3 regions of the Streptomyces sp. NPDC090127 genome follow, and region 1 is predicted to be linked to each of the others. Evidence: riboswitches for the same ligand, from Rfam matches in the RefSeq annotation. Region 1 holds a riboswitch; each other region holds the start of a gene.

Region 1 (5,451 bases):
AAGAGCCTGTCGCTCGCGGTCGCCGTCACCGGCATCCTCGCCACCATGCCGTACATCGCGCTCCAGCTGGTCGGCATCCAGGCCGTCCTGGACGTGATGGGCGTCGGCGGCGGCGAGAACACGCACTGGTTCATCAAGGACCTGCCGCTGCTCATCGCCTTCGGTGTCCTCGCGGCGTACACCTACTCCTCGGGTCTGCGCGCCCCGGCGCTCATCGCCTTCGTCAAGGACACCCTGATCTACATCGTCATCGCGGTGGCGATCATCTACATCCCGATCAAGCTGGGCGGCTTCGACGAGATCTTCGCGAAGGCCGGCGAGGCGTACGCGACGGTCAACCCGGCGACCGACAAGCCGCGCGGCGCGCTGGTGCCGGACGAGATGGGCCAGTGGGGCTACGCGACGCTCGCGCTCGGCTCGGCGCTCGCGCTCTTCATGTACCCGCACTCGATCACGGCGACGCTCTCCTCGCGCAGCCGTGACGTGATCCGCCGCAACACCACGATCCTGCCGCTGTACTCGCTGATGCTGGGGCTGCTCGCGCTGCTCGGGTTCATGGCGATCGCCGCCGGGGTCAAGGTCTCCAACGGCCAGCTGGCGATCCCGCAGCTGTTCGAGAACATGTTCCCGGACTGGTTCGCGGGCGTGGCGTTCGCCGCCATCGGCATCGGCGCGCTGGTGCCGGCCGCGATCATGTCGATCGCCGCCGCCAACCTCTTCACCCGCAACATCTACAAGGACTTCCTGAAGCCGGACGCCACTCCGGAGCAGGAGACCAAGGTGTCCAAGCTGGTGTCGCTGCTGGTGAAGGTGGGCGCGCTGGCCTTCGTCCTCACCATGGACAAGACCGTCGCGATCAACTTCCAGCTGCTCGGCGGCATCTGGATCCTGCAGACCCTCCCGGCCCTGGTCGGCGGTCTGTTCACCCGCTGGTTCCACCGCTGGGCACTCCTCGCCGGCTGGGCCGTGGGCATGGTCTACGGCACGGCGGCGGCCTACGGCGTGGCGAGCCCGACCCAGAAGCACTTCGGCGGTTCGTCCGCCGAGATCCCGGGCATCGGCGAGATCGGCTACATCGGCCTCACCGCCTTCGTGATCAACATGGTCGTCACCGTCGTCCTCACCTTCGTCCTGAAGGCCCTGAAGGCGCCCGAGGGCGTGGACGAGACCTCGCCGTCGGACTACACGGCGGACGCGGGCGACCCGGGTGTCGACAAGGAGATGCCGAAGGTCACCGCCGACACGCACTGACGCCGTCGACGCACCCGACGCGGTACCCGCACCACGCGAGGGCCCGGGGTTTCCACCAGGAAACCCCGGGCCCTTCGCCGTCCCCCTCGGGCAGACTGCCTGCCATGGACATCACGATCAGGGCGGTACGGCCCGACGAGTACGAGACGCTCGGCGCGCTGACGGCCGGGACCTACCTGGACGACGGGCTGCTCTTCCTCGGCGCGGACGACCCGTACCTGCCCGTCCTCGCCGACGTGGCCGGGCGGGCCGCGGAGGCCGAGGTGCTCGTCGCCGACGACGGGACGGGCCGGATCCTCGGCGGTGTGACCTTCGTGCCGGGCGGCACCCGGTGGGCGGACGTGGCGCAGGCCCACGAGGCCGAGTTCCGGATGCTGGTGGTCGCCCCGGAGGCGCGCGGCCGGGGCACCGGCGAGGCGCTCGTCCGGTTCTGCGTGGAGCGGGCACGGGCGATCCCCGGCTGCGCCCGGGTGGTGCTGTCGACCGACCCGGGGATGGTCGCCGCGCACCGGATATACGAGCGGATGGGGTTCGTACGGACCCCGGAGCGGGACTGGTCGCCGATTCCGGACCTCCATCCGCTGCTCACCTACGCGCTGGAGCTCTGATCCCGGAGTATTCCCGGATTCCCGGACGAATTCGCGGGCGACACAACATGTGGGGGGTGCCACGAGCGGCGCCCCCCACATGTATGCTCGTGCTCGCTGTCGCCGCAGGGGAATCCGGTGCGAATCCGGAACTGTCCCGCAACGGTGTGCTTTTGATGGCTTCGTCCGCCTGGTGAGTCCGAAGACCTGCCGACAGCGCGCCCGGTCCTTCCGTTCCGGGTGCCACAGACGTCCGGGCCTCGCGGAGTGGGCCGTGGCGCGGCCTTGCCCTGCGTACGGGGAGGGCCGCCGCCCGCCTCCACCCGCCGGCCCCGAGCCGAGCGAGGGAGAGCCCCACGTGACCATCGCGCCCGCCGATCCGGCCGCAGCGATCGAGAGCGACGGTAACGAGAGCGACGGACCCGGGACCGTGCTTCTGCGGACCCTGACCCACCTCACCGCCGACCTCCCCGACACCGACCCCGGCAGGGTCGCCGCCGCCGCGCTGCGCGGCCGCAACGCCGGTTCGGACGAGGCGGAGTTGCGCGAGCTGGCCACCGAGGCGGCCGCGGCCCTCATCGCCGAGGACCCCGCCTACTCCCGGCTCGCCGCCCGGCTGCTCACGATCACGGTCGCGGACGAGGCGGCCTCCCAGGGTTCGGTCCGCTTCTCCGCATCGGTCGCCGTCGGGCACCGCGAGGGCCTGATCGCCGACCGCACCGCCGACTTCGTGACGCTGCACGCCGAGCGCCTCGACGCGCTCGTCGACGGCGCCGCGGACGACCGCTTCGGCTACTTCGGTCTGCGCACCCTCTACTCGCGCTACCTCCTGCGCCACCCGATCACCCGCAAGGTGATCGAGACCCCGCAGCACTTCATGCTCCGCGTCGCCGCGGGTCTCGCCGAGGACGACAGCGTCCGCGCCCTCGACGAGGTCGCCGCGCTGTACAGGCTGATGAGCCGGCTCGACTACCTGCCCTCCTCCCCCACGCTCTTCAACTCCGGCACCCGCCACCCGCAGATGTCCTCCTGCTACCTGCTGGACTCCCCGCAGGACGAGCTGGACTCCATCTACGACCGGTACCACCAGGTCGCGCGGCTCTCGAAGCACGCGGGCGGCATCGGCCTCTCGTACTCCCGCATCCGCGCCCGCGGTTCGCTGATCCGCGGCACCAACGGCCACTCCAACGGCATCGTGCCGTTCCTGAAGACGCTGGACGCCTCGGTGGCGGCCGTGAACCAGGGCGGGCGGCGCAAGGGCGCGGCCGCGGTCTACCTGGAGACCTGGCACGCGGACATCGAGGAGTTCCTCGAACTGCGCGACAACACCGGTGAGGACGCCCGGCGTACGCACAACCTGAACCTCGCGCACTGGATCCCGGACGAGTTCATGCGCCGGGTCAACGCCGACGCCGAGTGGTCGCTGTTCTCCCCTGCGGACGTGCCCGAGCTGGTCGACCTGTGGGGCGACGAGTTCGACGCCGCGTACCGCGCCGCCGAGGCGAAGGGCCTGGCCCGCAAGACCATGCCGGCCCGTGACCTGTACGGCCGGATGATGCGGACCCTGGCCCAGACCGGCAACGGCTGGATGACCTTCAAGGACGCCTCGAACCGTACGGCCAACCAGACCGCCGAGCCGGGCCACACGGTCCACTCCTCCAACCTCTGCACGGAGATCCTGGAGGTCACGGACGACGGCGAGACCGCGGTCTGCAACCTGGGTTCGGTCAACCTGGGCGCCTTCGTCACCGGCGGGGACATCGACTGGGACCGGCTGGACGAGACGGTCCGCACGGCCGTCACCTTCCTCGACCGGGTCGTCGACATCAACTTCTACCCGACCGAGCAGGCGGGCCGCTCCAACGCCCGCTGGCGCCCGGTGGGCCTGGGCGCGATGGGCCTCCAGGACGTCTTCTTCCAGCTGAAGCTGCCGTTCGACTCCCCCGAGGCGCGCGCGCTGTCCACCCGGATCGCCGAGCGCATCATGCTCGCCGCGTACGAGGCGTCCACCGACCTCGCCGAGCGCAACGGCCCGGTGCCGGCCTGGGAGAAGACCCGCGCGGCGCGCGGTGTCCTGCACCCCGACCACTACGACGTCGAGCTCAACTGGCCCGAGCGCTGGGCCGCGCTGCGCGAGCGGATCGCCGCCGTCGGCATGCGCAACAGCCTGCTGCTCGCCATCGCGCCGACGGCGACGATCGCCTCGATCGCCGGCGTGTACGAGTGCATCGAGCCGCAGGTCTCCAACCTGTTCAAGCGCGAGACGCTGTCGGGCGAGTTCCTCCAGGTCAACTCGTACCTGGTGCAGGAGCTGAAGCGGCTCGGCGTCTGGGACGCGCAGACCCGTGAGGCGCTGCGCGAGTCCAACGGCTCGGTGGCCGGCTTCACCTGGGTCCCGGCCGAGGTGCGCGAGCTGTACCGGACGGCGTGGGAGATCCCGCAGCGCGGCCTGATCGACATGGCGGCGGCCCGCACCCCGTTCCTGGACCAGTCGCAGTCGCTGAACCTGTTCCTGGAGACGCCGACGATCGGCAAGCTGTCGTCGATGTACGCGTACGCCTGGAAGCAGGGCCTGAAGACGACGTACTACCTGCGCTCCCGTCCCGCGACGCGGATCGCCCGCGCGGCCCAGGCCTCGACGGCCGCCACCGCCCCCATCCCCCTCCAGCAGGCCACCGACCCCGACGCGGTCGCCTGCTCCCTGGAAAACCCCGAGTCCTGCGAGGCCTGCCAGTAATGTCCACCCCGAACACCGAGAAGAACCTGCTCGACCCGGGCTTCGAGCTGACCCTCCGCCCCATGCGCTACCCGGACTTCTACGAGCGCTACCGGGACGCGATCAAGAACACCTGGACCGTGGAGGAGGTCGACCTCCACTCGGACGTCGCCGACCTCGCCAAGCTGACCCCGGCCGAGCAGCACATGATCGGCCGTCTGGTCGCGTTCTTCGCGACGGGCGACTCGATCGTCTCGAACAACCTGGTCCTGACGCTCTACAAGCACATCAACTCGCCCGAGGCGCGCCTCTACCTGTCGCGGCAGCTGTTCGAGGAGGCCGTGCACGTCCAGTTCTATCTGACGCTGCTCGACACCTACCTGCCCGACCCGGACGACCGCGCCGCGGCCTTCGACGCGGTCGAGGAGATCCCCTCCATCCGCGAGAAGGCGCAGTTCTGCTTCAGGTGGATGGACTCCGTCGAGAAGATCGACCGCCTGGAGACGGCGGCCGACCGCCGCCGCTTCCTGCTGAACCTGATCTGCTTCGCGGCGTGCATCGAGGGCCTGTTCTTCTACGGCGCCTTCGCCTACGTGTACTGGTTCCGGTCGCGCGGTCTGCTGCACGGTCTCGCGACCGGCACCAACTGGGTGTTCCGCGACGAGACGATGCACATGAACTTCGCCTTCGAGGTCGTGGACACCGTCCGCAAGGAGGAGCCGGAGCTCTTCGACGACGCGCTCCGGCAGCAGGTCACCGACATGCTGAAGGAGGCCGTGGAGGCGGAGCTCCAGTTCGGCCGCGACCTGTGCGGCGACGGCCTGCCGGGCATGAACACCGAGTCGATGCGCGAGTACCTCCAGTGCGTCGCCGACCAGCGCCTGGTCCGCCTCGGCT
Region 2 (5,451 bases), on a different contig from region 1:
GAAGCGGACCCGGTTGGCGTAGCCGCCGCCCCAGCGGTCGGTGCGGTGGTTGGTGGCCGCCGCGATGAACTCGTTGATGAGGTAGCCCTCGGAGCCCATGACCTCGACACCGTCGTACCCGGCGGCCTTGGCGAGCTCCGCGCAGCGGGCGTAGTCCTCGACGGTCTGCTCGACCTCGGCGTCGGTCAGCTCGTTGGGTACGAAGGGGCTGATCGGTGCCTGGATCGCGCTGGGGGCGACGAGCCCGGGGTGGTAGGCGTACCGGCCGAAGTGCAGGATCTGCATCGCGATCCGCCCGCCCTCGGCGTGCACGGCGTCGGTGATGTGCCGGTGCTCGGCGACCTCCTCCTCGGTGGTCAGCTTGGCACCGCCCTCCCAGGGGCGGCCGGCCTCGTTGGGCGCGATGCCGCCGGTCACGATGAGGCCGACGCCACCGCGGGCGCGCTCGGCGTAGAAGGCGGCCATGCGCGCGAACCCGTTCTCGGTCTCTTCGAGACCGACGTGCATGGAACCCATGAGCACCCGGTTGGGAAGAGTGGTGAACCCGAGGTCGAGCGGGCTCAGCAGGTGCGGGTACGGGGTCGAGGTCATGGGGGGGCGCCTCCTCGCGCAGGATCGTCATGACTGTTGTAGACGACCCCGGGACCGTTGTGCAACAAGTTGCATAACGGTCCCGGGGTGATCTGCGCGACGTTGCGAACCGACGACGGACCTGCCTGGGAGCGGACCGACCAGCCGGGCTACGGACCTCCCCAGCCCTCCTAGGGGGTAACGGCGGTCCACGCCGCCAGGTCCTCCGCCGTGCGCGGTCCGCGTGCGTCCGGGCCGAGGAGGCCGTGGGCGCGCAGCAGGCGGGTCACCGCCGTGCCCCAGGGGCGGCGCAGGCGCGCCGCGTCGAGCAGGGAGTCGTCGCCGAGCAGCTCCTCGACCGGCCCCGTGCGCAACCCGTCGGGGGTGAGGACGGCGGCCTCGTCCGCCCAGCGCAACGCCAGGTCGACGTCGTGGGTCGCCATGACGATCGTCGTGCCGGCCTCCCGCAGCCGGCCGAGCACCTCCAGGAGCCGCTCCTGCCCGTGCGGATCGAGCCCCGCCGTCGGCTCGTCCATGATCAGGACCCGGGGGCGCATCGCCACGGCGCCCGCGAGCGCGGCCCGCTTGCGCTGCCCGTACGACAGCAGATGCGTCGGCCGGTCCTCCAGGGCGACGATGTCCAGCGCCTCGAGCGCCTCGCGCACCCGGAGCCGTACCTCCTCCTCCGGCAGCCCCAGGTTCATCGGCCCGAACGACACGTCCTGTCCGACCGAGGCGGCGAAGAGCTGGTCGTCCGGGTCCTGGACGACCAGCTGCACGGTCGTCCGCAGCCGCGTCAGCCCCTTCCGGCCGTACGACACCTCCGCGCCGTCGAGCCGGAGCGCGCCGCTGCCGCAGCGCAGGCCCCCGCTCAGCAGCCGCAGCAGCGTCGTCTTGCCGCCGCCGTTGCGGCCGAGCAGGGCCAGTGCACGGCCCTCCGGCACGGCGAGGTCGATGCCGTCGAGGACCACCGGCCCGTCCTCGTAGGCGAAGGTGGCCTTCACCAGTTCCACGACAGGGGGTGCGGGACTCACGGCAGCGACCTTTCCAGTACGAGAGTGAGGGCGACGAGCCCGGCCAGCAGACCGGCCGTCGAGGCGAGGAACCGGCCCGACACCGAGGCCTCGGGCACCAGGACCCGCAGCGTCCCGTCGTAACCCCGCCCGGCGAGCCCGGTCTGCAGGCGCTGTGCCCGGTCGAAGGCGCGGACGAACGCCGTCGCACCGAGCCCGGCGAGCGACCGCCAGGTCGCCGCCCGCGTGGTCAGCCCCAGCCGGGCCGCCTGCGCCTGTCGGATTTTGGATATCGCATCCAGAAGCAGAAAGCTGATCCGGTACATCACCAGCGCCACGTCCACCACGGGCGCCGGCACCCCCGCCCGCACCAGCCGTGGCAGCACGTCCGAGACAGGCGTGGTGAAGGCGAACAGCAGCACCCCCAGCGACGCCGAAGAGGTGCGCAGCAGCAGCTCACCCGCGTGCAGCGGACCGTCCTCGGCGAGCACGACCAGACCCCGCGCCCCGCCCACCTCGAAGAGAAGCGGGATCGCCCCGGTCACACAGAAGCCCAACGGGATGCGGAACGCGCGCCACAGCTGACGCCCCGGCACCCCCGCCGGACCGAGGAGAACGCTCAAGGTGGCCGCCGCGACCAGGACGGCACCGGGCCACGGCGGCAGACAGACCGCGCACAGCGTCAGGCCGAAGCCGAGGACGGCCTTCTCACACGGATGACGGCGGCGCCAGCGACTGCTGTGCGCCGCCGCGTCGATCGGCAGCACCGGCGCTCACGCGTCGCTGGACGCCGACCGCAGCGCCTTCGCCTCGGCCCGGGCCTCGCCCTGCCTGCGGCCCCTGTGCACGCCGAAGTAGTACGCCAGCACCCCGGAGCCGAGCGCCGCCTGAAGGGCGAAGAGCGCCGACTCGATCTCGCCGGAGGCGGGCTCGTAGAGCGGGCTGAACCACGGCTCGTAGTCGGGGGCGATCTCCGTGATCGCTGCCTCCGCCTCGGCGTCGGCCCCGGTGAACGGCTCCTCCTTGTGGTCACCGAGCCCCAGCACCAGCGGAAGCACCGCCAGCGCCGCGACGACGAGCAGAAGCAGGGTGTTGATCTTGGCGTTCCGGCTCATCGGGCGCTCACCTCCACGGCGTCGGCCTTCGTGCGGGACGGGAGCAGGACCCCGAGCCGGGTCAGGTCCCCCTTGCTGGACTGCGTGAGCAGCCGCATCACGAGCACCGTCAGCAGCCCCTCGCTGACGGCGAGCGGCAGCTGCGTCACCGCGAAGATGGAACCGAACTTCGCCAGCGCCCCGGGCACACCGCTGCCCGGGTCGGGGAAGGCCAGCGCGAGCTGGACGCTGGTCACGCAGTACGTCGACAGATCCGCGACGAACGCGCCGAAGAACACGCTCACCATCAGCGGCACATCGAACCGGCGCAGCAGCCAGTACGTGCCGAATCCGGCCCACGGCCCGACGATCGCCATCGAGAAGACGTTGGCGCCGAGCGTGGTGAGCCCGCCGTGGGCGAGCAGCAACGCCTGGAACAGCAGGGTGATCGTGCCCAGGACCGCCATCACCGGCGGGCGGAACAGGATCGCGCCCAGGCCGGTGCCGGTCGGATGCGAGCAACTGCCCGTCACCGACGGGATCTTGAGCGCGGACAGAACGAACGTGAACGCGCCGGACGCACCGAGCAGAAGCGTGGACTCGGGGTTGGCCTTGACCTCGCGGGTCAGCGCGCGGACGCCGTGGACGACGAAGGGAGCGGACGCGACGCCCCAGGCGGCCGCGTGCACAGGGGGCAGATACCCCTCGGCTATATGCATGGTTGGGAGACCCTCTCCAGCACCTCGTGGATGGACAACGCACCTTGGCCGGTCTCCTGGCTGACGGGTCATGCCGCCGCGGCTCCGCCTTCCCACACCACCGCGGCGGTTCCGCGGTGGTCCAGTGGCTTCCCCGGAGGGATGGAGCCGGACTTCCCGATCACAGTGGCGAGGGCCGCACCGGTACCGCACCGGTTTCCCGTACACCAAGGCGCTGTGACATTAGTGGGTTGACCAGGTGCATCACAACACGGGTGCGCTTCGGGACGGTGTGTGACGGGTCTCCCGCGCGCCCCCCGCTCACGCCGCGGGACCACTCGCGCCCCGTCCGGCGCTCTTCTGCGTGCGCCCGTGCCCGCTCACTCCTTCCGGTACGTGTACGCCTCCGCCGCCGCGGCCGACACCGCGTCGAGGTCACCGCCCGCGCTCGCCGTCACGAGCGCGGCGACGGCGCCCTCCACGAAGGGGGCGTCCACGAGCCGAGCCCCCTCCGGCAGCTCGTCGCCCTCGGCGAGGAGCGCCTTGACGGTGAGGACGGCGCTTCCCAGGTCGACGAGGAGGGCCACCCCGGCGCCCCCGTCGACCGCCCGCGCCGCCTCGACGATCCGCTCGGAGCTGGTGCCGAGAGCCCCGTCGGGCAGGCCGCCGGCGGCGGCCACCGGCGCGGTCGAGCCGCCACCCGCGAGCCCCCGGGCGAGCGCGGCGACCGAGTCGGCCACGGCGGCGCTGTGCGAGACCAGCACGATCCCCACCCGACCGGTCATGCGGCGGCCACCTCGGCGAGCGCGGCGATCAGCAACGCCGACGAGGTCGCCCCGGGGTCCTGGTGACCGACGGAGCGCTCGCCGAGATAGCTGGCCCTGCCCTTGCGCGCCTGGAGCGGTACGGTCGCGAGGGCGCCGCGCTCGGCCGCGTCCCGGGCCGCGGCGAAGGAGTCGCCGAGCGCCTCGGCCGCCGGCACGAGCGCGTCCAGCATCGTCGCGTCACCCACCTGGGCCCCGCCGAGCTGCCCGACGGCGGTGACCCCGGCGGTCAGCGCCGCCGCCAACTCCTCCCGCGTCACCGACTCCGCCTCGCCGAGCGCCTTGCCGGTGCGGCGCAGCAGCGTCCCGTACAGCGGACCGGAGGCGCCGCCGACGGTGGAGATCAACTGCCGTCCGGCGGCGGCGAGTACGGCTCCCGGCGTGCCGGGCGGCTCCTTGTCGAGCACCTCCGTCACGGCCGCGAAACCGCGCTTCAGGTTGGCGCCGTGGTCGGCGTCGCCGATCGCCGAGTCGAGCTCGGTGAGGTGTTCGGCCTCACGGTCGACGGCGGCCGCCGCCGCGTCGAGCCAGCGGCGGAAGAACGCGGCGTCGAGATCGTTCACTTCGGTCATCCCTCTCTCACCGGCCCCAGCGCAGCGCGGCCGTCTGCACGGGCGCGTCCCAGAACCGCAGCAGTTCCTCGTCGGCCTCACAGAGCGTCACCGAGCAGCCCGCCATGTCGAGCGAGGTGACGTAGTTGCCCACCAGTGTGCGGGCGACGGGCACCCGGCGCTCGGCCAGCACCCGCTGCACCTCGGCGTTGAATCCGTACAGTTCGAGGAGCGGGGTGGCCCCCATCCCGTTCACCAGGGCGAGGACCGGGCCGGACGGCCGCAGGTCCTCCAGTACGGCGTCGACGGCGAAGTCCGCGATCTCGCGCGACGTCATCATCGGCCGCCGTTCCCGTCCCGGCTCGCCATGGATCCCGACGCCCAACTCAAGCTCGCCGTCCGGCAGTTCGAACGTGGGGCTGCCCTTGGCGGGGGTGGTGCAGGCGCTCAGCGCCACGCCGAAGCTCCGCGACCGCTCGTTCACCCGCCGTGCGATCGCCTCCACCCGCTCCAGCGGCGCACCCTCCTCGGCCGCGGCGCCCGCGATCTTCTCCACGAAGAGCGTCGCCCCGGTTCCGCGCCGCCCGGCCGTGTACAGACTGTCCGTCACCGCCACGTCGTCGTTCACCAGCACCGTGGCGACCTGGATGCCCTCGTCCTCGGCGAGCTCGGCGGCCATCTCGAAGTTGAGCACGTCGCCG
Region 3 (5,451 bases), on a different contig from region 1:
AGCGTGCAGACCACGTCGTTGTCGGCGGGCAGCCGCTTGCGGGTGACACCGCTGGCGACCATCTGCGCGTCGCACAGGATCGGCGCGCCGGCGCGCAGGGCCGCGCGGGCGCGGGAGACGACCTGCGGGGAGTGGGCGAGGTCGCGGACGAGGTCGGTCATGCCGCAGGCGTGGATCATGCGGACCGCGACCGTGGCGACGTCGGCGGGCAGGGCGGCGAGATCCGCCTCGGCGCGGATCGTGGCAAAGGACTGGCGGTAGATCTCCGCGCCGTCCTTCTCGTAGTCGAACATCCTGGTGCTCTCGCTCATCTCGTGGTTGCTGAGGGGGTGCGGGCCGCCGCGACGGCGTCGGGGAGGTCGGTACGGGGGGTGGGCCGCCCGTCGACGAGGTAGGTGCCCTCGCCGGTGGCGACGACGTCGACCCAGGTCTCGGCCTGCGGGTGGCCGCACCGGCGCTCGCAGCCGGAGAAGTGGACGGGGAGGGCGACGGGGAGACCGCCGGGGGCGTCGGCGTGGCCCGGGGTGGCGTCGGTGTGGCCCGGGGTGGCGTCGTGCTCCGGGGCGCCGCCGTGGCCCGGGGTGGCGTCGGCGCGGACGTCGGCGAGGGACTTCGCGCAGCCGGGACGGCCGGTGCAGGCGCCGACGCCCGCCCAGGGGGAGCGGGGGTCGGTGATCAGGCCGTACGTGTCGAGGACGGCGAGCCGCTCCCGTGCGGCCGCCCGGTCGGCGAAGCCGGTGACGACGACCCCACGCCAGGGGGTGAGCCGCAGCTCCCCGTGGGACGCCGCCGCGTTCGCCGGGTTGTCCACTCTCTTCGCGCTGTCCGCTTTCTCCGTGCCGTCCGCGTTCTCCCCGCCCGCCGCGCTCTCCGCCAGCGCGCGCAGGTGTGCGGCCGTGAGGCGGCCGAGGGGGGTCAGGACGTGGAGGGCGTGCTCGCCGAGCAGGCCGGGGGCCGGCGGGGGTGCCGCGGTCCGCGGAGGCGTGGGTGCCGGTACGGGCTCCGCCGGTACGCCGGCCGCCGCGAGCGCCTCGGCCAGGCCCGGTACGTGTTCCCCGGGCAGCTCCCGGACCCGCCAGGCGCCGTTTCCCGCGGCGTGGGCGGCGTCGAGGAAGGCACCGGCCGCGGCGAGCGCGGCCCGGGGCGCGTCCACCGGGGCGACCGCGAAGACCTGGTCGCCCACCCGGAGCCGTACGGACGTCTCTCCTGCGACCAACGTCACATCGCCGCCGAGCCCGGCGACGTCCCCGCGCCCGTCGTCCAGGACGAAGAGGAACCGACCGGACAGGGCCGCCGTCCACTCCCGCCCACAGAGCAGCGCGTCCAGTTCCCGGGCCCACAACTGCACGTCACCGCAGCCGAGTCCGTCCAGCCCGGCCGTCGGTGAGGCCACCACGTTCCGGATCCGCTCATGGGTCGCGGAGGGCAGCAGCCCGGCGTCCGCGAGCACCTCCGCCAGCTCCGCCCCGCACCCCTCGCCGAGGCCGCGCAGCTCCACGTTCCCGCGTGAGGTGACGCTGATCCGGCCGTCCCCCAGGCCCTCCGCGACGGAGGCCAGGACCTGTGCCTGACGTACCGTCAACAACCCTGCGGGCAGCCGCAGTCGAGCCAGGCGGCCGTCGTCCGCGGAGTGCAGCCGAAGCGCCCCGGGGCAGGCGTCGCCACGGTCCCGTACGGGCGGTTCGCCCGGCAGGGGTGAGGTGGGTGGGGTGGGCGGCATGGCGGCGAGCATACCGACGTCACCAGCGGTCCCCGCCAGGCCCGGAGGACGCACGATCTACTATTCGGATCGGCATGGGGTCCCAGGACCCCGGGGAGGAAGCCCGGTGAGATTCCGGCGCGGTCCCGCCACTGTGAGCCAGGTCCCGCGAGGGGCCGGGTGAGTCAGGAACTCCTGCCGTCCACACGACCACCCGGGGCGCGGACAACCCCGAGGAAGGCCTGCGCACGCATGCGAATTCTGTTGCTGTCGCACTCCGACACCGACCTGCTCAGCGCCCGCGCGGCCGGGGGTCCGGTCGACTACCGGTTCGCCAACCCCTCCCGCCTCGCCCTGGACGACCTGCCGGGGCTGCTCGACGGCGCCGACCTCGTCCTCGTCCGCCTCCTCGGCGGGCTGCGGGCCTGGGAGGACGGGCTCGACGCGCTGCGCGCCACCGGGAAGCCGCTCGTCGTGCTCTCCGGCGAGCAGGCGCCCGACGCCCAGCTCATGGAGACCTCCACCGTCCCCGTCGGCGTCGCCACCGAGGCCCACGCCTACCTGGCGCACGGCGGCCCGGCCAACCTGGAGCAGCTGGCCCGGTTCCTCTCCGACACCGTGCTGCTCACCGGCCACGGCTTCGAGGCCCCGGCCGCCGCGCCCACCTGGGGTCCCCTGGAGCGCACCGCGCGCACGGAGACCGGTCCGACGGTGGCCGTGCTCTACTACCGCGCCCACCACATGAGCGGGAACACCGCCTTCGTCGACTCCCTCTGCGAGGCGATCGAGGACGCCGGCGCCCGCGCCCTGCCGCTGTACGTCGCCTCCCTGCGGGCCCCCGAGCCCGAGCTGATCGAGACGCTCAAGGGCGCCGACTCCGTCGTCACCACCGTCCTCGCGGCCGGCGGCACCACGCCCGCCGACGCCCAGGCCGGCGGGGACGAGGAGGCCTGGGACGCGGGCGCGCTCGCCGCCCTCGACGTACCTATCCTGCAGGCACTCTGCCTCACCGGCTCCCGGGCGGCCTGGGAGGAGAACGACGAGGGGCTCTCCCCGCTGGACGCCGCCAGCCAGGTCGCCGTCCCCGAGTTCGACGGCCGGCTGATCACCGTCCCGTTCTCCTTCAAGGAGATCGACGAGGACGGCCTCCCGGCGTACGTCGCCGACACCGAGCGCGCCGCCCGGGTCGCCGGGATCGCCGTGCGTCACGCCCGGCTGCGGCACATCCCGAACGCCGAGAAGAAGCTCGCGCTCGTCCTCTCCGCGTACCCGACGAAGCACTCCCGGATCGGCAACGCGGTCGGCCTGGACACCCCCGCCTCCGCCGTCGCCCTGCTCAGGCGGCTGATCGTCGAGGGGTACGACTTCGGGCCCGAGGACGAGATCCCCGGCCTGGTCTCCGGCGACGGCGACGAGCTGATCTACGCCCTGATCGAGGCCGGCGGCCACGACCAGGACTGGCTGACCGAGGAGCAGCTCGCCCGCAATCCGGTCCGCATCCCGGCGGCCGACTACAAGCGCTGGTACGCGACCCTGCCGCAGGAGCTGCGCGAGGGCGTCGAGCGGCACTGGGGCCCGCCGCCCGGCGAGATGTTCCTCGACCGCTCCCGCAATCCGGAGGGCGACATCGTCCTCGCGGCCCTGCGGCGCGGGAACCTGCTGATCCTCATCCAGCCGCCGCGCGGCTTCGGCGAGAACCCGATCGCGATCTACCACGACCCCGATCTCCCGCCGTCCCACCACTACTTGGCCGCCTACCGTTGGATCGCGGCGCGCGCCGAGGACGGCGGCTTCGGCGCGGACGCGATGGTCCACCTGGGCAAGCACGGCAACCTGGAGTGGCTGCCGGGCAAGAACGCGGGCCTGTCGGCCGCGTGCGGCCCGGACGCGGCGCTCGGCGACCTGCCGCTGGTCTACCCGTTCCTCGTCAACGACCCGGGCGAGGGCACGCAGGCCAAGCGGCGCGTGCACGCGACCCTCGTCGACCACCTGGTGCCGCCGATGGCCCGCGCCGACTCCTACGGCGACATCGCGCGCCTGGAGCAACTGCTCGACGAGTACGCGCAGATCTCGTCCATGGACCCCGCCAAGCTGCCCGCGATCCGGGCGCAGATCTGGACCCTGATCCAGGCGGCGAAGCTCGACCACGACCTGGGGATGGCGGACCGCCCCGAGGACGACGGCTTCGACGACTTCCTGCTGCACGTCGACGGCTGGCTCTGCGAGGTCAAGGACGCGCAGATCAGGGACGGTCTGCACGTGCTCGGCGGGGCGCCGCAGGGCGAGGCGCGGGTCAACCTGGTCCTGTCGATCCTGCGCGCCCGGCAGATCTGGGGCGGTACGCAGGCCCTGCCGGGGCTGCGCGAGGCGCTGGGCCTGGACGAGTCGGCCGCGACCCGGACGACCGCCGACGAGGCGGAGGCCACGGCGCGCGAGCTGGTGGAGGCGATGGAGGCGGCCGGCTGGTCCGTGGACGCGGTCCCGGCGGTCGCCGCCGCGTACGGCCCGGACGTCCGGGCCGTCCTGCGGTTCGCCTGCGAACAGGTCGTCCCGCGCCTCGCCGCCACCACCGACGAACTCACCCACGCCGTCCACGCGTTGAACGGCGGCTTCGTCCCGGCGGGCCCGTCCGGATCGCCCCTTCGTGGCCTGGTCAACGTGCTGCCGACGGGCCGGAACTTCTACTCCGTCGACCCCAAGGCCGTCCCCTCCCGCCTCGCGTGGGAGACCGGGCAGGCGCTCGCCGACTCGCTCCTGGAGCGCTACCGCTCCGACAACGGCGCGTGGCCGACGTCCGTCGGGCTCTCCCTCTGGGGTACGAGCGCGATGCGCACGGCCGGCGACGACGTGGCCGAAGCCCTCGCCCTGCTGGGCATCCGCCCCACCTGGGACGACGCCTCGCGCCGCGTGAACGGCCTGGAGGCGGTCCCGCTCGCCGAGCTGGGGCGGCCGCGCGTCGACGTCACGCTGCGCATCTCGGGCTTCTTCCGGGACGCGTTTCCGCACGTCATCGGGCTCCTCGACGACGCCGTACGGCTGGCGGCCGGGCTCGACGAGCCGGCCGAGGACAACTACGTACGGGCGCACGCGCAGGCCGATCTGGCCGAGCACGGCGACGAGCGGCGGGCGACCACCCGGATCTTCGGCTCGCGGCCGGGCACGTACGGCGCGGGCATCCTCCAGCTGATCGACTCGCGCGACTGGCGGACGGACGCGGATCTCGCCGAGGTCTACACGGTCTGGGGCGGCTACGCCTACGGCCGCGGTCTCGAAGGCCGCCCGGCGCGCACCGAGATGGAGACCGCGTACAAGCGGATCGCGGTGGCCGCGAAGAACACGGACACCCGCGAGCACGACATCGCCGACTCGGACGACTACTTCCAGTACCACGGCGGCATGGTGGCGACCGTCCGCGCGCTCACGGGGACGGCGCCCGAGGCGTACATCGGCGACTCGACCCGCCCGGAGACGGTCCGCACCCGGACGCTGGTCGAGGAGACCTCGCGGGTCTTCCGGGCCCGGGTGGTCAACCCGAAGTGGATCGAGGCGATGCGCCGCCACGGCTACAAGGGCGCGTTCGAGCTGGCGGCGACGGTCGACTACCTCTTCGGCTACGACGCGACGACGGGCGTGGTCGCCGACTGGATGTACGACAAGCTCACCGAGACGTACGTCCTCGACCCGGAGAACCAGGCCTTCCTGAAGGAGGCCAACCCCTGGGCCCTGCACGGCATCGCGGAGCGCCTCCTGGA

Evidence for each region. Region 1 has a riboswitch for cobalamin ahead of ACIPPS_RS02480 (ribonucleoside-diphosphate reductase subunit alpha). Riboswitches for the same ligand answer to the same signal wherever they lie in the genome.
Region 2: linked by a shared signal. The riboswitch ahead of ACIPPS_RS13240 (energy-coupling factor ABC transporter permease) and the one ahead of ACIPPS_RS02480 (ribonucleoside-diphosphate reductase subunit alpha) in region 1 are both predicted to bind cobalamin.
Region 3: linked by a shared signal. The riboswitch ahead of cobN (cobaltochelatase subunit CobN) and the one ahead of ACIPPS_RS02480 (ribonucleoside-diphosphate reductase subunit alpha) in region 1 are both predicted to bind cobalamin.

What each region holds. Positions count from the first base shown of each region.
Region 1 covers NZ_JBIVDE010000001.1:564,256-569,706, forward strand. The annotation lists gene mctP (monocarboxylate uptake permease MctP) at 1-1,251, shown strand, start outside; gene ACIPPS_RS02475 (GNAT family N-acetyltransferase) at 1,356-1,859, shown strand; cobalamin riboswitch at 1,930-2,068, shown strand; gene ACIPPS_RS02480 (ribonucleoside-diphosphate reductase subunit alpha) at 2,197-4,575, shown strand; gene ACIPPS_RS02485 (ribonucleotide-diphosphate reductase subunit beta) at 4,575-5,451, shown strand, end outside.
Region 2 covers NZ_JBIVDE010000003.1:482,826-488,276, reverse strand. The annotation lists gene ACIPPS_RS13260 (FAD-dependent oxidoreductase) at 1-591, opposite strand, end outside; gene ACIPPS_RS13255 (ATP-binding cassette domain-containing protein) at 762-1,604, opposite strand; gene cbiQ (cobalt ECF transporter T component CbiQ) at 1,601-2,350, opposite strand; gene ACIPPS_RS13245 (energy-coupling factor ABC transporter substrate-binding protein) at 2,357-2,698, opposite strand; gene ACIPPS_RS13240 (energy-coupling factor ABC transporter permease) at 2,695-3,396, opposite strand; cobalamin riboswitch at 3,425-3,650, opposite strand; gene ACIPPS_RS13235 (PTS-dependent dihydroxyacetone kinase phosphotransferase subunit DhaM) at 3,756-4,160, opposite strand; gene dhaL (dihydroxyacetone kinase subunit DhaL) at 4,157-4,771, opposite strand; gene dhaK (dihydroxyacetone kinase subunit DhaK) at 4,779-5,451, opposite strand, start outside.
Region 3 covers NZ_JBIVDE010000005.1:405,331-410,781, forward strand. The annotation lists gene ACIPPS_RS20730 (precorrin-8X methylmutase) at 1-311, opposite strand, end outside; gene ACIPPS_RS20735 (cobalamin biosynthesis protein CobG) at 308-1,732, opposite strand; cobalamin riboswitch at 1,776-1,915, shown strand; gene cobN (cobaltochelatase subunit CobN) at 1,952-5,451, shown strand, end outside.